3 regions of the Halomonas qaidamensis genome follow, and region 3 is predicted to be linked to each of the others. Evidence: predicted binding sites of a transcription regulator. Region 3 holds the regulator's gene; each other region holds the start of a gene.
The links. Region 3 encodes FNR, which switches genes on or off when oxygen is low (the NO sensors DNR and NnrR bind a similar motif). Its sites were predicted from a motif close to TTGATNTANATCAA; they were not measured.
Positions count from the first base shown of each region.

Region 1: paaF (2,3-dehydroadipyl-CoA hydratase PaaF) is a predicted target of FNR. The motif match lies at 4,265-4,278, and genes of this name have one in related genera.
Region 2: ppk2 (polyphosphate kinase 2) is a predicted target of FNR. The motif match lies at 4,156-4,169, and genes of this name have one in related genera.

Region 1 is NZ_CP080627.1:3,301,185-3,308,766, forward strand. Features, by position in the region: gene K1Y77_RS14845 (AmiS/UreI family transporter) at 1-89, opposite strand, end outside; gene paaX (phenylacetic acid degradation operon negative regulatory protein PaaX) at 610-1,536, shown strand; gene paaY (phenylacetic acid degradation protein PaaY) at 1,676-2,281, opposite strand; gene paaN (phenylacetic acid degradation protein PaaN) at 2,293-3,969, opposite strand; gene paaF (2,3-dehydroadipyl-CoA hydratase PaaF) at 4,338-5,111, shown strand; gene paaG (2-(1,2-epoxy-1,2-dihydrophenyl)acetyl-CoA isomerase PaaG) at 5,128-5,919, shown strand; gene paaH (3-hydroxyacyl-CoA dehydrogenase PaaH) at 5,921-7,456, shown strand; gene paaI (hydroxyphenylacetyl-CoA thioesterase PaaI) at 7,449-7,582, shown strand, end outside.
Region 2 is NZ_CP080627.1:3,713,162-3,720,743, forward strand. Features, by position in the region: gene K1Y77_RS16740 (MFS transporter) at 1-346, opposite strand, end outside; gene K1Y77_RS16745 (DNA-3-methyladenine glycosylase family protein) at 544-1,155, shown strand; gene aqpZ (aquaporin Z) at 1,152-1,901, opposite strand; gene K1Y77_RS16755 (histidine phosphatase family protein) at 2,307-2,876, opposite strand; gene ppk2 (polyphosphate kinase 2) at 2,995-4,077, opposite strand; gene K1Y77_RS16765 (YicC/YloC family endoribonuclease) at 4,356-5,234, opposite strand; gene rph (ribonuclease PH) at 5,378-6,115, shown strand; gene K1Y77_RS16775 (exodeoxyribonuclease III) at 6,215-6,982, opposite strand; gene pyrE (orotate phosphoribosyltransferase) at 7,135-7,582, shown strand, end outside.
Region 3 is NZ_CP080627.1:2,985,060-2,992,641, reverse strand. Features, by position in the region: gene K1Y77_RS13565 (3'-5' exonuclease family protein) at 1-544, shown strand, start outside; gene ttcA (tRNA 2-thiocytidine(32) synthetase TtcA) at 611-1,579, shown strand; gene fnr (fumarate/nitrate reduction transcriptional regulator Fnr) at 1,576-2,328, opposite strand; gene hemN (oxygen-independent coproporphyrinogen III oxidase) at 2,387-3,829, opposite strand; gene K1Y77_RS13545 (sulfite exporter TauE/SafE family protein) at 3,956-4,651, opposite strand; gene ccoS (cbb3-type cytochrome oxidase assembly protein CcoS) at 4,648-4,869, opposite strand; gene K1Y77_RS13535 (heavy metal translocating P-type ATPase) at 4,866-7,343, opposite strand; gene K1Y77_RS13530 (FixH family protein) at 7,340-7,582, opposite strand, start outside.

The DNA of each region.
Region 1 (7,582 bases), 320 kb from region 3:
TCACCTACTTTTCCTAGCAGCCATATGCCGTTCACAAACAGCACAGCACCGACATATAGCAGTGTAAGCCCTAAAATCATTTCAACCATTCCTGTCTTTATTTTTTTGAGTGTTCTGGCGCTTTCGATATTTCTTTTTTCTACTTCACTACTCCATTGTGCGTTTAATAAAAATCAATAGCCCTCCTCTTCGTCTAGATCAGCTCGTTTAGCTTCCAAAAGCACAGTCACAGCGAACACTTTTGTCGACATCAAAGCCCATCTACTTTTATTTTTATTCTTACAAAGCACGCCGCGTTTTCTTAACACAGTAGACATAACCCAACAGCGCACCATGCTGGCTAAGAAGAACCGCAGTGGCACCCAAAAACCCTATTTTAAAGCCGAAGGAGTATAGCAGGGGGATCACACCTAGCCATTGAAATTAGGGTTATAACCTCATAAGAATTCGCAACGAAATGCAACTCTCACTACCTTGGCAATACTGAATAATTCACTAACAATGACGCAGGCCAAAGCATAAAAAAACGTGATACGATAATCTTCTATAAAAGCTATATTTTCTGTCGTTTTTACGACAACTTCATCATAAAGGGAAACAACGTTCACCATGTCGTCAGCTACAGACTGCGTCGCTACGCTTATTGATGACTTCCAGAAGCGTCGGCCAATTCGCGCCGGTTCACTGATCATTACCGTCTATGGCGACTCTATCGTTCCCCGGGGCGGCACTGTGTGGTTGGGCAGTCTGTCAAAACTGGTGGAGCCCATCGGTATCAATGAACGATTGGTACGCACCTCTGTTTACCGGCTAACCCATGAAACTTGGCTACGCGGTGAAAAGGTAGGGCGTCGCAGCTACTATCGGTTAAGTGGCCCTGGGCGGCGGCGTTTTGAACAGGCCTTTAAGCGTGTCTATCACGGTGTTCAACCCCCTTGGTCTGGCCAGTGGACGCTGGCATTGCTAACACAATTGCCTTCAGACCGACGCCAGCAGATTCGTGATGAACTGGAATGGCTAGGCTTTGGTAGTTTTGCCCAAGGCGTGCTGGCACACCCCACGCTGTCATGCGCGGAAACGACGGCGGCCTTGCAAGAGCTTGATGCGGCAGATGATACAATTGTGATGCAAACACAGGCCATGGAGCCCATGACCAGTAAACCACTGCGCCTGCAGGTAAGAGAAAGCTGGAACCTCGACGAACTCGCCGAGCTGTATCAGCGGTTTCTGGTTAAGTTTCGCCCATTGTGGAATGCGCTCAACGCAGAAAATCATTTGGGTCAGGAGGAGTGCTTTATTGCCCGCACTCTGCTGATTCATGAGTATCGCAAGGTTCAGTTGCGTGATCCCCTGCTACCTGACGAACTACTCCCTACCGCATGGGAAGGTCGCTACGCCCATCAGCTCTGCCGTAACCTCTATCGGTTGCTCTACGAACGCGCTGAGCGCTGGTTAGACAGGCACCTAGAAACTGCCGAAGGCCCATTACCAGCCCCCGGCCCTAGCTTCTACCAGCGCTTTGGCGGGTTGGAGTAAGCGCTAGCGAGAGCGCTTTATCAGTCGTCACATCATCAGTCGTCATATCGTATAAAGTGCATGATGGTGACGACTGATCAAAGACTTACTGCTTATATAAGCCCTATTTCTGATATAAGCTCTATTTCTAATATAGGCTCTACTTCTTATCCAAGGTCTGCTGCTTGGGCTGGGTGTCACCGGCTAACAACGTTGGGCGGTCTGCATCTATTTCTGCCAGCGGTTCACAAGGTTCCAAGCTGTCTCGGCAACGGGTCACTAAGCGCTGGTACTCTTGGGTGCCCTGCTGCTTCCAAGCAAACTCTTCGTCGCTCAGGGGGCGCTTCACTTTTGCTGGCGCTCCCATCACTAACGACTGTGGCTCACACTCAAACCCCGCCTTAACGAACGCTGCTGCCGCAACAATAGAGCGCTCAGCAATATGAGCACCGTCCATCACCACGGCGTTCATACCCACCATGGCATCACGCCCAATTACACAGCCATGCAAAACCGCACCGTGGCCGATATGGCCATCTTTTTCCACTTTAGTGACGCAGCCAGGAAAGCCGTGCATGACACAGGTATCTTGAAGGTTTGCACCCTCTTCCAGCACTAGGCGTCCGAAGTCACCGCGCATCACCGCGCCGGGGCCAACGTAACAATTGGGGCCAACAATCACATCCCCAATCAATACTGCGGTTGGGTGAACATAAGCCGTCGGATGCACCACCGGTGTCACCCCTTCAAGTCGATAGTAAGGCATAACCTTCTCCGTTAGTTTGATTGGCCGTGGCGACGGCTTTGCACCACCACAAAGCGGCTAGCAACAAAGGCTTGGTTACATAAAGAGGCATTCGCCGCTGGATTACCGCCAGTGGCGTGAAAGTCACTGAAAGCAGCCGACTGGTTGACGAATATGCCCCCGTCCAGGTTCAGAGAAAGCGGAGCGGCCACATCCATCGCCAGCTCTTCAAGCTGGTCGGCCACGGCCTCATCGGTGGTGTAGGCTCCGAGGGTGATTGCGCCCTTTTCGCGAATCACCTCACGCGCCAGTTCGATGCTATGCGCGGTGCTGTCGGTTGCGACGATAAAGCTTATCGGGCCAAAGCGCTCCTCACTATAGGCAGCCTTTTGCGCTGCATCCACCTTGAGGATAAGCGGCGTGTGAATGCGGGCGTCAGAGTATTGGGCGTGTTTTCGTGACTCGCTATCCAGGACTATTTCGCCCAAACCACGGCACTCATCAATCCGTGCTTGCGTGTCTACTGACTGCAGGGCACCTAACACCGTGCAGGCGCGGTCATTGTCACTCAGAAACGCCTGAACAGCTTTCGCAAGCGCTGCCGCCACGTCGTCAAAACTGACATGGCCATCCGCTGTGGCAATACCGCTCTTGGGCACATAAATCGCTTGAGGGGTCGTACACATCTGACCAGAATAAAGGCTCAGCGAGAAAGCCAGGTTCGCCGTGACCGCTTTAAGGTTATCTAGGCTGTCAATAATCACCGTATTGATACCGGCTTTCTCGGCAAATACCTGAGCCTGAGTGGCGTTCTGTATCAGCCAGTCACCGAAGGCATTAGAACCAGTGAAGTCGATCAGTTTGACCGCAGGATCAAGCGCCAGCGTTTTGGTCAGCGGGGCATCTGACGTATCGGGTACCAAACTCACCAGGCAGGGGTCAAAGCCTGCTTCTTCCAACACTTCCTGTGCAACGCGGGTGGTCATCGCTACTGGCAGAATAGCGCCGGGGTGCGGTTTAAGCATCACCGGGTTGCCGGTTGCCAAACTGGCGAACAGCCCAGGATAAGTATTCCAAGTGGGGAAAGTTGAACAGGCCACCACCAACGAGATACCCCGCGGCACAATGTGGAAACGCTTATCCATGACAATGGGATCATGCTTGCCTTGGGGCTTAACCCACTGTGCGGTAGCAGGAATCTGCGCCATCGCTTGCCAGGCATAGGCCACGGCTTCAAGGCCGCGATCCTGAGCATGCGGCCCACCTGCCTGAAACGCCATCAACGGCCCCTGACCACTAGTATGCATCACCGCCTGGGCGATCTCCGGACTCATGGCATTAAGGCGCGACAGAATTTCCAGACAGACACCCACACGTGCTTGCACCCCAGCCTCCCGCCAATCACGCATTGCCACTTGCATGGCCGCTATCAGTTCGTCGGGGTTTGGCTGCTCATAATTAATGCCAAGCTCGAAGCCATAAGGTGATATTTCACCACCCACTTGCTGTGTACTGCCCACACTATTAAGTGTAAATGGCTGATTAAGCAGTGCCTCGAAGTTAGCAGGGGCCGCTTTAACAGCATCTTCGGAGTATTTGCGCATGCTTTCTGGATAAGGCGTCCAGAAAGTACGGCTGGCAATTGCTTCGACGGCCTGCTCTAGGGTCTGGCGATGAGAATTGAACATCTGCTGCGCTGATTGCGTCATGGGGCGCTCCTGCACTCACTTATTTTTTTGATACGTTATAGGCAAGAAGACTATCTTTCCCGTAACAAAACATCAAACGCTTTCCCTGGCACCGCTTGTTTAACAATTAGCCCACCACGATCAATAAACTCGATATACACGGGCTAAAGATCACTTTTCGAGCCAATTTTCCACCTTTCATACCATGGTCTAATAACTAACATTCCCCCGCTATAAATACATACAAACCGTTGTTAACAAGACATAAATCATCAAAAATGCTGATAAGCGACACACTAATAACAATCAAACAATATTGATGTGTATCAAAATAAATCTATACTCGGCAGATATTCATCCTGTGCGCCACAGGCCGAACTGAGGTAACAATGCCCACTACTCTAAAAATAACTCCGCCCCTGGAAGGCGTTTTATGCATTACGCTGAATCGCCCTGAAGCACTGAATGCGCTGAATACCCAGCTGCTTGGCGAACTCGCCGACACCCTGAACAGCGCCGATTGTGATGACAACGTTCGCGCCGTGGTGATCACCGGCAGTGCGAAAGCATTCGCCGCTGGTGCGGATATTAATGAAATGGCTGAGCGCGACCTAGTCGGCATGTTGGAAGATCCTCGCCAGCACCACTGGGCCACCATTACGCGTTTTCGCAAACCAATCATTGCTGCCGTTAACGGCTACGCCTTGGGCGGTGGCTGCGAGCTAGCCATGCATGCCGACATCATTATTGCCGGTGAAAGTGCCCTGTTCGGCCAGCCGGAAATCAACCTGGGCATCATGCCCGGTGCTGGTGGTACCCAGCGTCTGCTTAGAGCGGTGGGTAAATCACTGGCTACCCAAATGGTGCTAACTGGCGAGCCCATTTCTGCTCGCCGCGCCCTTGAAGCAGGCCTGATTAGCGAGATTACCCAGCCCGAATTAACCCTTGAGCGCGCCATGGCCATTGCAACGCGCATTGCCGCCAAGGCACCGCTGGCCGTGCGCTTGGCGCGGGAATCGCTACACAAGGCGATGGATACCGACCTAGCCACTGGCCTGCGCTTTGAACGCCATGCGTTCACCTTATTGGCGGGCACTGCCGACCGCAAAGAGGGCATTCGCGCTTTCCAAGAAAAACGACCTGCCACTTTTCAAGGGCACTGACACAAGGATATTACCCATGAGCCAAGCGCCCCTGCTTTACACCGTGGAAGATGGCGTCGCCTGTATCACGCTGAACCGCCCCGATAGCCTGAACAGCTTCAACACTGAAATGCATGCCGAGATGCGTAAGGCGCTAAAAGCCGTGCGTCAGGACTCAAGCGTTCGCGCCTTGTTACTGACCGGCAACGGCCGAGGCTTCTGCGCCGGTCAGGATCTTTCCGACCGAAGCGTCGCGCCCGGCGAGCAAGCCCCCGACCTCGGCGAGTCGCTTGAGAAACGCTACAACCCTATGCTGCGCGCCCTTAAAGATATGCCGTTCCCGACTATTTGTGCGGTGAACGGCGTGGCCGCAGGTGCCGGAGCCAACATCGCCCTGGCCTGCGACATCGTATTGGCCGCTCGTTCGGCAAGCTTTATTCAGGCCTTCTGTAAGATCGGCTTGATCCCAGACTCCGGCGGCACCTGGACACTGCCTAACTTAGTCGGCATGGCGCGGGCCAAGGGCCTGGCAATGCTTGGCGACAAGCTTACCGCCGAGACCGCCGAACAGTGGGGCATGATCTGGCGCTGCGTCGATGATGGGGTGCTTCAGGAAGAAGCCATGAATATGGCTCGCCACTTGGCAACTCAACCAACGCGCGGCTTGGCGCTTATCAAACGTGCCCTGCACGCCAGCAGCGATAACAGCTTCAACGAGCAGCTCGACCTGGAACGCGACCTACAGCGCCTTGCCGGACGCACGGAAGATTACCGCGAAGGCGTCAGCGCTTTTATCGAGAAACGTCGCCCCACCTTCAAGGGAGAGTGATATGTCAGCCCTTCCAACGTCTGCCGTTATTGGTGTGATTGGCGCAGGTGCCATGGGCGCCGGTATTGCTCAGGTTGCCGCCCAGGCTGGCCACTCGGTCATTCTTCATGACAATCAACCCGGCGCTGCCAAAGCGGGCATTGATAACATTCGCCGTCAGCTGGAAAAGCGTGTTGCCAAGGGCAAGATGATCCAAGGGGATGTGGATAACATTATTGCTCGCCTACAACCTGCCGATGCTATCGATGCCTTGGCCGACAGTCATTTGGTTATTGAAGCTATTGTCGAAAACCTTGAGATCAAACGTCAGGTGTTCGCCCAGCTAGAAGCCTTGTGTTCGCCGGACACCTTGCTCGCCAGCAACACTTCGTCACTGTCGATCACTTCTATTGCTGCGAATCTTGAGCGTCCTGAGCGCATGGCGGGGCTGCACTTCTTTAACCCCGCACCGGTCATGAAGCTGGTGGAAGTGGTATCTGGCCTAGCCACCACCACCGACGTTGCCGAAACCCTTTATGACACCGCCGTTGCCTGGGGCAAGGTCGCGGTGCACGCCAGCTCCACCCCTGGGTTCATTGTTAATCGCGTGGCACGGCCATTCTATGCCGAAGGCCTACGCCTGTTGCAGGAAGGTGCTAGCGATGCCGCCACTATCGATGCATTGCTGCGTCAAGCCGGTGGGTTCCGCATGGGGCCTTTCGAGCTGATGGATCTGATCGGTCATGACGTTAACTACGCGGTGACCCGCTCGGTGTTTGACGCCTACTACGGCGATACCCGTTTCGAGCCCTCCTTAGTACAGCAAGCGTTGGTTGAAGCCGGGCGCCTGGGACGTAAGTCTGGCAAGGGCTTCTTTGACTACGCTGAAAGCGCTGCTAAGCCACAGCCTACGTTTGCCGAACCAGCAAATATGGAGCTACCAGCACTTGTCGTACAGGGTGCCAACAGCACTCTCGCGCCACTGCTTGAACGCGCTCAAGAAGCTGGTCTCAATGTGGTGTACCGCGAATCGCTACAGCAAGACGGCTCCCCTCGCCTATACCTAGGCGACCTGGTACTGGCCATCAGCGACGGGCGTTGCGCCGCCGAACGTGCGGTCAATGAAGGGCTCGATGCTCTGGTACTGTTCGATCTATGCCTGGACTACCGCAACGCTAGCGCCATCGCGCTTGCTGCCAGTCACACGGTATCGCCCGAGGCCCGCCAACTTGCAACGGCGTTCTTCCAGCATATGGGAATGGACGTGGCCTGGCTAACCGATACCCCGGGGCTGGTGGTACTGCGCACCGTAGCCATGCTCGCCAATGAAGCTGCCGATGCCGTACTGCAAGGTGTTTGCAGCGCCCAGGATGGCGACCTGGCCATGCAAGCTGGCGTCAACTACCCACGCGGCCCCTTGGCCTGGGCAGATTCACTGGGTCTACCCTTCGTTCACCGCACCCTTACGCATCTACAGCAGAGTTACGGCGAAGAGCGTTATCGCAGCTCGTTCCTGCTGCGTCGCAACGCCCTGAGCGAGGAAAGCTTTCATGAGTGATTCCCAACTGACCCCACAGCAGCTGGCGGAAGCCTGTGCCGAGGCAATGTTTGCCCGTGACCATGCCAGCCAAGGGTTAGGCATGCGCATAACCCGTGTCGCCCCCGGCTTTGCAGAACTGACCAT
Region 2 (7,582 bases), 730 kb from region 3:
GGGGCAACCCAGCGATAAAGCGCAGCCCAACAAATGACCAAAACCCTGGAGCCATTGCACTGGCGATATTACCAACCGCAAATACCAACATCAGCACAATGAGCAATGCACGCTTAGGTACACGCGCTGCAAAGGCAGATATCAGTGGCGCGCCTACCACCACTCCAAGGGCATAACTGCTGATGGCGTAGCCCACCTGGGGCACCGTGACGGCGAGATCTTCCGCGACACGGTTCATTAATCCCATAATGACGAATTCGCTGGTGCCAATTCCAAACCCGCCTAACGCCAACACAACTTCTGCCAATCGCGGGTTACGTGCCAATCCCGATGACGACGCCTGCATACTTTTCTCCCCAGGCGCACTCACACCTGCTTAACAAAACGGTCTTGTATAGCGACAAATGATCGCAGGATTAGACAAAAGTAGAAATATGCGACACTAAAAAAGTTAGCGGGCGAATAAGGTAATTCCTGTAGGTTAAAACACTAATGACCTAGTTTTGTTAGTGTGTTTTAACTTTATAGACAGGCAGGTTATTCATGACACTAGAAACTATCGAGCTCGCCATGGAGGCACTGGCTAAGGCCGACCCCGATATTGCCCGAGCTTACCCGCTCGTTGGCGCACCCGCACCGCGCCAGCGCGACCAAGGCTTCGCAACGTTTTTTAGCACGATTGTTAGCCAGCAGATTTCAACGGGAGCAGCCCGCGCCATTATGGGCCGTGTGACTTCATTGCTACCTGAATTGCACGCGAAAGCAGTCATGGACGTTGAAGACCAAGCGCTACGTGATGCAGGGCTTTCCTGGCGCAAAGTTGAGTATGCCAAAGGGCTGGCGGAGGCAGAACTTGCAGGCACGTTCAGTGCCGACGGACTGGCCATGTTGAGCGATGACGAGGCGATTGCCGCCATCACTCAACTGCGTGGTTTTGGACGCTGGAGCGCCGAAATTTACCTGATGTTTTCGCTCCAACGCACGGATATATTTCCCGCCGACGACCTTGCTTTACGTGTAGCGCTTGGCCGTCTAAAAAAGCTGGAAGACAAACCCACGCCTAAACAGGCTCGCCAGTTAGTTGAACATTGGGCCCCCTGGCGTAGCGTGGGTTCGCTATTTTTATGGCACTACTATCGTGGAGAACCGCTTTAAGGAACAATCTTACCCGTCAGATCATCGTCGTGATCAGAAGAAGATGGCGGGGCTATAAGTGACACAGGCTGAGCAATAAAGCGATACGCTAATGCCCCTAACGCCGCGCCGAGCATTGGCGCTACCCAGAACAGCCACAGCTGAGCTGTCGCCCAGTCTCCTACATACAGAGCAACGCCCGTACTACGCGCTGGATTCACCGAGGTATTGGTAACCGGAATGCTAATTAGGTGAATAAGCGTTAAGCCCAAGCCAATCGCCAACGGCGCAAACCCAGCCGGAGCGCGACCGTCGGTTGCCCCCATAATGATGAAGATAAACATCATGGTCATTACGACTTCCGTTAGTAACGCCGCCGTCATGCTATAACCGCCGGGTGAATGCTCTCCATACCCATTGGAGGCAAACCCAGCAGTCACATCAAACCCTGCTTGGCCACTCGCAATGAGATACAGCACGCCACCGGCAACAATAGCACCTATTACTTGCGCACCAATGTAGTAAGGCAACTCTTTAGCAGGGAAGCGCCCTCCCACCCAAAGTCCTACCGATACCGCAGGATTTAAATGGCATCCTGAAATATGCCCAATCGCATACGCCATCGTAACAACCGTCAAACCAAATGCCAGCGACACCCCTAATAGGCCAATACCTACGTCTGGAAAAGCCGCTGCTAACACCGCACTGCCACAACCACCCAATACTAACCAAAACGTACCGATTAACTCCGCTGCGTACTTTTTCATATCACTACTCCTCTAATGACCAAGTACCATTGGGAATACCACGCCACCTAATTAAGCACCCATAAGGTCACCCATTAGTATGTACGCAGTAATGCGCGCACTCAGTGCACGACACTTTTTAATTAGTGAAAAGTAAGAAATTAGCTTTTAACACTAACCGCATTGTTAAAATTTATTATAGCGAATTAGCGAAGAAACTCATTTAACTAATCACCCACAATAAAAGCGAGATTTATATAACAGCCTTTAAAACCAGGCAACAAAATATTACCAATGCATTTAAAATAAACAATAAGAAACAATATATCAGCAATAAAAATTATGAAACACATTGAAATGCTAAAAAGTGTTTCTTTAGCATCGTTTTTTAATTAACTAATATGAGCCATCAAAGAAGCGTTATCACTACTTATCGTTTAATCGGCCCACCACCTGAAACGAATCGCCCGTTGGGCGCACAACGATCATTTCGCCTGAGCTCACTCCGCCGCCTGTGAGCGCCGTAATATTGACCTGATGAGTCACCAACAACAAATTGCCTGGACCCTGCCAAGCAGCAATGTGCTCACGCGCCGCCTGCGTGCGATCATCTCGCTCACTGCGCTGGCGAAAAAACGAATCAAGCCAGGGGGTTGATTCCACGCGGCCCAACGCCATTAGCTCAGCGGTTTCCAGTGCCCGACACCAACGAGACGAATACACCAAGGCAATAGGCACATCCCGGTCACGAAATGAACGACCAATTGCCTCAGCCTGAGCGCGCCCCTGGGCTGAAAGGTTACGCTGGGTGTCGCACTGAGAAAGCTCAAACCCAGCCGGGTCACCAATGCCAGGGGCCAGTGCGTGACGCATCAAAATCACCAGCCCTCCCTCTTGCAGCGCCTGCCAGGTGGTTTCGTTTGCGTAAGCATTGCTAGGCGGTATGCCGAGAATGCCGACGAGAAGCGTGCAAAAGAGAGTTCTTAAAATAGGCATAGTGAGGCATCCTCAGTCGATGGTGACCAGCAGGCAGCGATGCCTTACGTTTCAGTCTCAATTAATACGGCCAACGTTTAACCGTTATTGTTAGCGGCAGAGCTAGGTGGCTTAATCGCTAACCATTAGCAAACTCTGCACGGCCTACCACCAACGGATCAGTAGCCCCAATATTATTAATATCTTTACCTTCGTAGTTGAACGCGTTCAACACATAGCGCATAGCATTTAGGCGTGCCCGCTTTTTACAGTTCGACTTAATCACCACCCAAGGACATTCTGAATGATCCGTATGGAAAAACATGGTTTCTTTGGCCTCAGTATACTCATCCCACTTTTCCAACGATGCCAAGTCAATCGGGCTAAGCTTCCAACGTTTAAGCGGATGCAGCTCACGTTCTTTAAAGCGCCGCTGCTGTTCTTCGCGACTAACCGAAAACCAGAACTTAATTAAGTGGAGGCCACTGCCTACTAAATTGCGTTCTAGTTCAGGTGCTTGACGTAAAAAGTCTTGATACTGCTTCTCAGTACAAAACCCCATCACTCGCTCTACGCCTGCTCGGTTGTACCAGGAACGATCAAACAGCACCAGTTCGCCGTGAGTTGGCAAATGTGTGATGTAACGCTGAAAATACCATTGGCCTTGCTCAGTTTCAGTGGGTTTTTCAAGCGCGACCACTCGTGATCCTCGGGGGTTTAAATGCTCCATAAAACGCTTAATGGTGCCCCCTTTACCTGCTGCATCCCTCCCTTCAAACACAATCACGACACGCTGACCAGTTTTCTTAATCCACGACTGCAGCTTCAATAACTCTACTTGCAGGTAGTACTTTTGTTTTTCATAAGATTTGCGAGATAGACGATTTTTGTACGGATAAGCTGCTGTTCTCCAATTTTCGACCAACGCTTCGTCTTTAGACACTGCGCGGCCTTTATCAAACTGCTTCCAATGCGTCAGCGCTTTTTTCAGTTCGGCTACATCATCAAGTGACGCCCCATCAATAATGTCTGCCACGGCTTTTAGCGTTTCTTCATGAGACTCAGGCAGCGGGCCTTTGAGACCCAAAATATCGGCAATAGCAGCAGCTTGGGCTTCCTGTGCACCATGGGTCTTTTTCATCACGCTAAATTCATCCACCCATGGTACTGGTGCCTTCGCCTGGGGTGACGTGTCGCTATTGGTTGTGTTTGTTTTTACCATGACAGCCTCTTCCTCTTTTGCAACACGGTATTAATCGCCTTTTAAAGAGCATCGTACCGTAATACTCATTAAACAAAGCTGATACGCATCAATCACTGTTCTAATAGAACTAGAACGGAGATATCGTTTACGTTTAAACCAAAAGACTCATCGGTCTTACTGCTAACCATCGTTAGCGCTGCCACTCTGGAGAACTCACTCTACTCTTAGCCACTGGGCATGCTTTTACATTAGAGCCCTCTTACTAAATAATGACGCCAGCCGAGCAGCTTTAAAGGTTATTCAATATTCTGAATCTGCTCTCGCATCTGCTCAATCAATACTTTTAGCTCCACCGCGCAGCGGGTGGTTTCGGCGACTACCGATTTTGACGATAGCGTGTTGGCTTCGCGGTTGAGTTCCTGCATTAGGAAATCCAGACGGCGGCCTTTGGGGCCTTTTTGGGCTAACTGGCGGCTGACTTCTTGTACGTGCGCCGTTAGGCGATCCAACTCTTCATCTACATCGGCTTTTTGTGCCACCAGTACCAATTCGGCTTCCAGGCGTTGCGGGTCGAGTTCGGTTTTGGCGACGTCTAAGCGTTCCAATAGTTGGGCGCGCTGGCGCTCTAAAATTTGCGGCAGCAGGCTGCGCACGGTGGCTACCTGCTCGCTTACAGCCGTTAGGCGGGTGGTGATCATCTCAGCGAGTTTTTCGCCCTCCCGGGCGCGGGCGTCGATCAACTCGTCTAGCGCTTGGTCAAACAGCGTTTTGGCAGCGGCTTTAATGGCGTCTTGATCAAGGTGCTGGGTTTCCATAACGCCGGGCTGGTTGAGTATCGCCAGCGTGGTGGGCGGCACGGCACTGGGCACCTGTTGCTGAATAGCGGCCAGGGCATCGGCAATCTCTTTCAACCGTTGCACATTTACCGCAGGAGCTTGGTTGGTTTCCGCGGCTTCAAAACGCAGGCTACATTCGACTTTGCCTCGCGCTAGGCGTGTGCGTAGGGCATCGCGCAGCACCGGCTCTAGCTCGCGCAGGGCGTCGGGTAGGCGAAAGTGCGGCTCCAGATAGCGCTGGTTCACCGAGCGGATTTCCACCTGCAGGGTGCCAAACGGGGCGGCCTGCTCGGTGCGGGCAAAGGCGGTCATGCTGTGTACGTGGCGTGGGTTAGCCATTAAAGATTCCTGTTCATCGCGCATTTAGGTCAGTCTACCCGATCTTGTGCTGGTAGATACGTCTGCCTTGAATAGGCCCATCAACGGCGTCGCTGACGTGTACAATGGTGGGCTTTTCCACTGATAAATTGATGTGAGGTGTTATGCGTCCTGATGTTGTTCGCCCTAGCGGTCGTGAAGCCGACCAGCTCCGTGAAATTCGCATAACCCGCGATTACACCCGCCATGCAGAAGGGTCGGTACTGGTGGAGTTTGGTGATACCAAAGTGCTGTGTAATGCGAGTGTGGAAGCGGGCGTACCGCGCTGGCTGCGTGGCAAAAATCAGGGTTGGATCACCGCTGAGTACGGCATGCTGCCCCGTGCCACTCACACCCGCAGTGGCCGTGAAGCGACGCGTGGTAAACAGGGTGGCCGTACGCTGGAAATTCAGCGCTTGATTGGCCGTAGCCTGCGCGCAGCGGTTAACTTGAAGAAGTTGGGCGAGTTCACCATTACCGTGGATTGCGATGTGATTCAGGCCGATGGTGGCACTCGCACCGCTGCGATTACCGGCGGCTGTGTGGCGCTGGTAGATGCCATTCGTTATCTGCAGCGTGAGAAGAAGATCAAAGGTGATCCCTTTAAGCAGCTGGTTAGCGCGATTTCGGTGGGTATTTATAAAGGCGTACCGGTACTGGACTTGGATTATCCGGAAGATAGTAAAGCTGACACCGATCTGAACGTGGTGATGACTGAAAACGGCGAGCTAATTGAAGTCCAGGGTACCGCAGAGGCGGGGGCGTTTAACCGTACCGAGCTGAACGCGATGCTTGATCTCGCTGAGAAAGCTGGCTCCGAGCTGCGCGAAAAACAGCGCGAAGCACTGGGTATTCGCGGCTAAACCGTTAGTTAGCAAGCACTCAACGCGCCTACGCAAACAGGCCAGCTTATAAGCTGGCCTGTTGCTGAGACGGGTAATGCGACGCGGGAAAGTGAGCGCTTACAGCGCTAAGTCATACTCAACGATCAGCGGTGCGAACTCGGAGAAGGTCGCATCGTAATCAATCCACGCGTCGACCACATGGCGACGGAAGTTGGGGCCAACCAGCTGGTAGTCGATCCGCCAGCCTTCTTGGCGCTCACGGGGCACGTCTTGGTCGAGCTTTGGCCACCAGGTATATTCACCCGCATCGCGATTAATTTCGCGGAAGGTGTCGATAAAGCCGGTTGGGCCAAGCACCTGATCCATCCAGGCACGCTCTTCCGGGCGGAAACCAGAGGTTAGCTGATTGTCCGACCAGTTGGCCAAATCGATGGTTTTATGGGCAACGTGCCAAGTACCACAGATGATGTATTCGCGACGTTTGCGCGACATCTTCGTTAGATACTCTTGGTACTGCTCCATAAACGCCTGTTTGGCTTTTTGATCACTTCCATCAGGCATCAAGAAGGTGGCAATGCTGAAGCGGTCATAATCCGCCTGCAGAAAGCGCCCTTCGTGATCACACTGAGGGAACCCAAGACCATACATAATCGCCTTGGGAATTTTGCGGCAGTAGAGTGCCACGCCGGAGAAACCATCTTCTTCTGCATCCAGGAAGTAGCCTTCGTAGCCTTCCGGATAGAGAATATGGTCGTCCAGTTCAAAACTTTTTGCCTTGATGTTCTGCACGCAGATCACGTCGGCATCCTGCTGAGCCAGCCAGTCCAGGAAGCCACGGTCGACGGCATCACGTATACCATTGACATTGATGCTGGCAATTTTCATAAATCGTCCCTTTTGCGTCGCTGCTGTATGATACCCGACGTTTAGACGTTTGGGTAAATAGACAAACCCAATCTTGCTGTTTAACTCTGATTTATTACTGCGTTTACTTAGATTTCTATTACTTACATTCCTATCGACAAGAGAAGACCATCGTGGCTACCACTCTACAACCCTATCAGCGCGATTTCATTGCCTTCGCTATTGAGCAGGGCGTGCTCAAGTTTGGCGAGTTCACGCTTAAGTCGGGGCGAGTAAGCCCTTACTTCTTTAACGCGGGCCTGTTTCAAACCGGTCGTGCCCTGGCTAAGCTGGGCCGTTTTTACGCTCAAGCCATTGTCGATAGTGGCCTGCAAGCGGATGTGCTGTTCGGCCCAGCCTATAAAGGCATTCCCCTGGCGGCGGTCACTGCCGCGGCCCTAGCCGACCACCACGATCGCGATATGCCCTACGCGTTTAACCGTAAAGAGGCCAAAACCCACGGCGAAGGCGGCAATATTGTCGGTGCACCACTGGCCGGCGATATTTTGATCATTGACGACGTGATTACAGCCGGTACGGCTATCCGTGAAGTGATGAGCCTAATTGAGCAAAGCGGTGCCC
Region 3 (7,582 bases):
GCTTTTTCAGCCCTACATGGGGGAGGAGATGGTAGCGCTTGCTTGTCAGGTTAGCCCAGGCCAATCGCCCGTGGTTAGTGTAGCTGCGGTTATCTTTAGCCCGGGTAGAGTGCATACCAGCCAAGCTTGGGTGGCAACCTTGGCAGATGAGCGAAGCAACAGCGCTACGCTGCGGCGACACCAGCAGCTGTATGCGACTGACAAAGTGCTCATGCCTAACGCCGAGCATCTTGGGGCGTTGGCTGAATTTATTGGTAATCGGCCGCTAATTGGTTGGCAGTTAGAGCACTCGTTGGAACATCTAAACCATCTGTTCAAAGTAGGGATAGGATTTGGTTTGCCTAACGCCCAGGTCGATGTTGGAAAGCTGCACTATCGCCAGTTACGCCGGCTACATCCTCAGAGTGAGATGCGTAGTCAGATTGCAGAAGCATTAGCTTGCTGGCAAATGCCAGTTTTCCAATGGATCGGCGTATTGGGGGATGCAACGGCGAGTGCTCTTTTGTATCTACGTTTGCAACGTGAGGCAGCTCGGCACGTTTAGCGTATTATTCCTATTAACGTTGAATTAGCCCGTTTATGTTGGGTGCAGGGAACGAGTATTGTTAGAATGCCCGCTGCTTCTTCTACCATCGGCAGTGCCCACATTATGCTATCACCTGATTATTTTGATCCCGCAGCGTCTGAAAATACTTCTGCAGACAAGTGTTCTGTTGATCACCTTCAGGCGCAGTCCGACCATCACGATGCTAAGCAGAAGCGTGAATTCAATAAGCTGCAAAAGCGCTTACGGCGAGAAGTCGGCAATGCCATTATTGACTATCAGATGATTGGTGAAGGTGACAAGGTGATGGTGTGCCTGTCTGGTGGCAAAGATAGCTATACGATGCTGGAAATACTGCTCAACCTACAGCGAAATGCACCGGTTAACTTCTCTTTGGTCGCTGTCAATATGGATCAAAAGCAGCCAGATTTTCCAGAGCATGTGCTGCCCCAGTATTTGGATAAATTGGGTGTTGAGTACCACATTCTAGAGCGTGATACGTATTCAGTGGTGAAAGAGAAAACCCCAGAGGGCAAAACGACCTGTGCGCTTTGTTCTCGATTAAGGCGTGGTTCACTTTATGGTTTTGCTGAAGAGATTGGTGCGACAAAAATTGCGTTAGGGCATCATCGTGAAGACATTTTGGAAACACTGTTTCTAAATATGTTCTTTGGAGGCACTTTAAAAGCAATGCCACCTAAGCTTTTGTCAGATGATGGCAAAAATATTGTCATTCGACCCCTTGCCTACTGCAAAGAGGCTGATATTGTGGAATTTTCCAGGCTAATGGAATTCCCCATTATTCCTTGTAACTTGTGTGGCTCTCAGCCCAATCTTCAGCGACAAATTGTAAAAGATATGTTGGCCGAATGGGATAAAAAGCACCCAGGGCGTCTAGAAAGCATGTTCAAAGCGGTGACCAATGTGGCGCCTTCACAGCTAGCAGATCGCCAGCTGTTTGACTTTACAGGGCTAGAAGCCAAGCAGGCGGCGCTGATGGAGCGCCGTATTCAAACGCTTAGCGTTGAGTCTTAGCGTAGAGCAGTCGGCTGCTCTTCTTCTTCAGCCAGTGTAATAAGACGCTGCATATCTAAAATATTAACCTCGCGCCCCGAAACTGCGACCACTTCTTGCTGTTGAAAGCGACTAAGAATTCGGCTGACCGTTTCTACCGCTAAGCCTAAGTAATTACCAATGTCTGCGCGGGACATAGAAAGCCTGAAGCTGTAAGGCGAGTACCCGCGCCGGCGAAAACGGTCTGAAAGCGTGACTAAAAAGCTGGCCAAGCGCTGATCGGCAGTTTTGCGTGATAACAAGCGCATCATGCGCCGATCGTCTCGCAGCTCTTTACTCATACTGCGATATAGCTGTCCACGCAGTTCCGGAAGTTCTTCAGAAAGTAGATCCAAACGATCAAACGGAATTTCGCACACTGTGGTAGTTTCCAGGGCAATCACGCTACCGGGGTAGTGCTCTTCATCGATGCCGTCCAATCCGACCAGTTCACTGGGCAGGTAGAAATTTGTCAGTTGATCGTTGCCATTACCTTCGCTGGTCACCTGTTTTAGACTGCCTGAGCGAACGGCATACACACTGGTAAAACGGTCGCCCTGACGAAACAGTGGCTCGCCTTTTTTGAGTGGTGCACGGCGACGGATGATCGCATCAAACTGGCTCATGTCTTCAAGTTCTAATGCGAGCGGTAGACACAGTGAGCTTAAGCTACAAGTTTGGCAGCGTGCTTCTTGCAACAGTGAGCGTCGTTGGCTGACGGGGTGTGGCATATCATTCTCCCTTTCTCGTTAGCCATGATAGGCCCTGGGGCAAGACGTCTCAAGAAGCTTACACAATCTTTGAGTAGCGTTGGGTCGACTGATCCGCGAGGCGAGCATCAAAGGCCATTGCTAGATGGCGAATCAACAGCCGACCAATAGGGGTGGCGCTAATCATTTGCTGATGAAAAGTGACTAATCCATCTTGTTCAGCGTTACGCAGCTGTTCAAGAGCAGTGGAAAAATAGTCGCTAGCATCAATGTTCCAACGCTTTCCTATGGCTGCTAAATCAATGCACATATCGCACATTAGCCGCTCAATGACGTCTCTGCGTATTAGGTCGTCCTTATTTAACCTTAATCCTTTGACGGTTGCCAGCCTACCTTGATCTAAAGATGTTTCGTATTGATCAAGCTGAGTCGGATTTTGTGCGTAAACATCGTCAATCCGTGAAATGGCGGAGACGCCTAATCCAACTAAATCGCACTGTGCATGGCTAGAGTAACCCTGAAAATTGCGCTGCAAGGTTCCGTTGCGCTGAGCAATTGCAAGACTATCATCTGGGCGCGCAAAGTGATCCATCCCGATATGCACATAGCCTGCGTTAGTTAGCATCTCAATGGTGGTATGCAATATTGCCAGCTTCTCGTCAGCGTTGGGGAGGTCTGCTTCATTGATACGTCGCTGAGGGGCAAAACGGGTGGGCATATGGGCATAGTTAAATACTGACAGGCGGGCAGGATTTAATTCGATAATCTGGCCCAGTGTTTCAGCAAAGCTTTTTTCCGTTTGAAAGGGCAGCCCATAGATTAAATCAAGATTGAGCGAGCGAAAGCCAAGGCGGTGCGCTTCTTCCATGAGTGTTTCAGTAAGCACCCGGGGCTGCACACGGTTAATCGCTTTTTGTACCTGCGGGTTTAAATCCTGTACGCCCAGGCTTAAGCGGTTAAAGCCAAGCGACTGCAAATGGCGCAGGGTAAAGACGTCTGCTTCGCGGGGATCAATTTCAATCGCGTAATCGCGGTCCGCTGAACCAGATAAACCAAAACGGGCGTCGAGGCGATCAATCAGGTCTCCCATTTGTGCTAAAGAAAGAAACGTGGGAGTACCACCGCCCCAATGCAACTGCTGAACTGGGCGCGATGTGTCTAAATGGCGTGCAGTCAGCACCATCTCTCGATCTAGCCGGGATAGGTAAGGCTCGGCAAGAGCGGTATTCTTCGTTGCAATCTTATTGCATGCACAGTAGAAGCAAATTTTTCGACAAAACGGTACATGTACATACAGGGAAAGCGGTCGGCGGCTTGCATTACTGCGTTCTAACGCCTGGGTAAAGTCAGCGGTGCCAAACTGCTCATGAAACGCAAGCGCCGTCGGGTAGGAGGTGTAACGCGGGCCACTTTTGTCGTAACGCCACAGTAGCGCTTCATTCCAGGCAGTTGCGCTAGGTACTTCAGTGGGTGTTGATGAGAACGATGTTGATGAGAAGGCAGCAGTAGCATGGGCTGACATGATGAACGCTCCAAAGTGAAAAGTAAGCGATGTAATCAAATTGAGCGATGTCGCTCAGCTGTTGATCCTTATGCTAGTGCAGTGGCACTTTGAAAGCGTTGAGCTATATCAAGCTATGGGGGCTGCTTAATGCGCAGTGTAAGGTGCTAGAGACCACAGCTGCCAAAGTGCAAAGCCAATGATTGACAGTGCGGCAATGCTGCGAGTGGCAGGGTGACGAATTAAATGGCTCAGCTGCTGTGCTGCTAGGCCGGTTGCCAGCAAGGCAGGTAGGGTGCCGAGGCCAAAAGCCCCCATTAGAAGAGCACCGTCGATTGGGTCTGCAATGGCTAGGCTCCAAGCTAGCATTGAATAAACTAAACCGCAGGGTAACCAGCCCCAAAGTGCGCCAAGGGCGAAGGCTTGAGGAAGATGCACAACCGGCATCAGGCGTCTTCCCACCGGTTCTATATAACGCCAAAGATATCGTCCGACTGCCTCTACTTTTAGTAGTCCTTTCCACCAGTTAGCGATATAGAGCGCCATTAAGATCAGCATTACTGCGGCGAATGCCTGGAGCGCAATACGTGCGTTTGGTGAAAGAGAGATCAGTGTGCCAAGTGCCGCTACACTAGCGCCTGCCACCATATAGCTGAGAATGCGTCCCGCGTTATAGCTAATCAGTAGCCCACCCATGCGGGCTGGGTGCCGCATGCTAGGTGGTACGGCAAACGTGAGTGCGCTCATAATGCCGCCGCACATGCCGATACAGTGAGCGCCACCCATTAAGCCAAAGACAAACGCAGCGAGTAGTGGCGGTAAATCAAACCCCGTGGGATTCATACGGGTGGCTCTTGATTGTCTTGAGAAGAAGACACGTTTTTTTTACGCTCGGCGCGTTGTTCGGGGGGCAGGTCATTCTCATCATCGTCAAACAGGATACGGTGGGCGGGACCTTCGAGGTCGTCAAACTGGTCATGCTTAACGGCCCAGAAAAACGCCCACACCGCGAGGCCCAGCAAAATCAGTGAAAGTGGAATCAATAAATATAAGATTGTCATACACTCACCGGTGTGGATAGGCCAGCCTGAGTAACAGAAGGTGTGCGCCAGCGCGTGAGACGTAATGCGTTACCTACCACCACCAAGGAACTTAGTGACATGCCAATTGCGGCCAGCCAAGGGGGAATTAACCCCATCGCTGCCAAGGGCAAAGCCGAAAAATTGTAGCAAACCGACCACATCATGTTTTGACGCATAATGCGACGCGTGGCGCAGGCAATATCAATGGCTTCAAAAATACGTATTAGACGTGGACTCAGTAATATCGCGTCGGCTCGTGTGCGGGCAAGGTCTGTGGCGCCGTTCATAGCAATGGCGACGTCAGCGCCAGCCAATACCGGTACATCATTGATACCGTCACCGATCATCACGACCCGTTCACCATTGGCTTGCAGCTCACGTAACCGTTCAAGCTTGCCTTCAGGCGATTTACCAGCGTGCCAAGTGGTGATGTTGAGCTGCTCTGCCAAACTCTCTACCGCTTCTTGCGTGTCGCCGGAGAGCAGCTCCACTTCAAGCCCGCGGGCTTGAAGGGCAGCAACGGTTTGGGCCGCATCTTCTCGAATGCCATCGTGCAGTTTAAACCAAGCGCGTGGCGTATTATCTTCACTGAGTAGCAACCACTGACCAAATCCTGGTGGAGCCAGGGCGGCTGTCGTGGCAAAGTCTGGTTTGCCTAAGCGCCATGTTGCGCCGTTCAACGTGCCTTCAAGGCCGCTTCCGGTCACGCTTTTAACGTTGCGTGCTTGCAGGGTGGCATCCCGAAACGGTCGAAACGCCCTGGCAATGGGGTGCTCTGAATGCGCCTCTAGCGCCGCGGCAATAGCCTGCGCATGCTCCTCACTGAGTGGGGTATGGTGGTGGGTGAGAGGCTGTTGGGTAATAGGTTGAGTTTGAGTCAGTTGCATTTCGCCGCGAGTCAATGTGCCGGTCTTATCAAAAATAACCCGCGTGACGTTGGAGAGTGATTCAATCGCGTCGGCACGGGTAATCAGTACGCCTCGCTGGCGCAGCTGGCCATGTCCTGCTGTTAGTGCCGTGGGGGTTGCCAGTGCAAGTGCGCAAGGACAAGTCACTACCAATACGGAAAGCAGTACCCATAACATACGGGAGGGGTCGATAAACCACCACGCGACGGTGACACAGGCGGTAACGATCAGTAGTCGTAGTACAAACAGGTGAGCCATCCGCGCCGCCATTTGGGCAAGGCGTGGGCGGCTGGCAAAGGCGCGATCCGTTAAGTCAACGATGTTAGCAACCCTGGCGCTGTTGCCTGCATGGGTAACCCGCATGACGAGTGGGTTTTCCATGTTTTGGCTCCCACCCACCACGCATTCGCCTACTCGACGGGTCACTGGTAAGTACTCGCCAGTGAGCATCGACTCGTCGAGGCTGGACTCGCCATCTTCGATAATGCCATCAGCCGGCACGCCGTGGCCGGGTTTAATTAGCACTCGGTCGCCTTCCGTGAGTTCGCTGGCAGGCAGGATGCGTTCGCTACCATCCTGCTCTAAGCGAATGGCAGACACAGGTAAAACACCGCTCAACGCATTACCGCTATGGCCGCTGCGCCGTCTGGCCCGGCCTTCCACGTAGCGGCCAAACAGCAAGAAAAAGGTAAACATGGCCACTGAGTCAAAATAGACCTCGCCAACGTTAAACAGTACCGCGTAACTACTTGCCAAATAAGCACCGCCAATGGCTAATGAAACGGGCACATCCATGCCAAGCACACCTGTTTTCAGGTCGCGTAATGCGTTACGGAAAAAAGGCTGCGCTGAGAAAAATACCACGGGCGTTGCGAGAGCAAATGATAGCCAGTGAAACAGAGCGTAAAAGTCTTCGCTAAGCTCACCTGGCCCCGATACATAAATGGGAATAGAGAACATCATGACTTGCATCATGCCTACGGCGGCAACAATTAGGCGACGCACATTCATGCGTTCTTCATGTTGCAAGCGCATTTGGGCTTGGTCAGGCTCGTAGGGCTGCGCATCGTAACCAATGGCCGCTAGTTCAGCGAATAATTGAGAAAGGTTAATAACCTCTGGGTCCCAGCTAACGCGAAGGCGGTGATGGGTTAGGTTAACGGCGCTTGATGTGACCCCTTCTAGTGCGTTCAATCGGTGTTCGATGAGCCAAGCGCAGGCTGCACAGGTGATACCGTCTATCGCCAGTGTGGCCCTTACTTCTCCTTCATCTCCTTCGGGGTGAACAAACTGCGCTTGTAAACCAGGGTCGTCAAATACTGACCAAGTTTCTGCCTTGGCAGCTTGGCGCTCATCAGGGCGCTCGGGCATTTCGGTGCGATAGCGATAGTAGCTTTCCAAACCACCATCGACGATGGCATGAGCGACGGCTTCGCAACCGGGGCAGCACAGTGGTTGGGGGGTGTCGTCAATATTAATACGCCACGGTGCCCCATCGGGCACCGTGTTACCGCAGTGATAGCAGCTAAGGGGGGTCTTGATCATTCGTTCTCCGAGCGTCCACCCGGTAGTAGTGCAATAGTATTTTCATCAGGGAAGCGTGCTTCGCCGATTAGTCGCCAGTCAGCGTCGCCGCCTTGCTCTGGCTGTAGCTGTAGATACCAGCGATAGCGTAGATTGTCTGGGCCTTGGGTGATATAGCGCCCGTCGCGGACATGCTCTAGAACAAACGACTGATCGCGGTCATCTTCAGTGGGAAAGATCAGATCGAGGTAGAGCTTGTC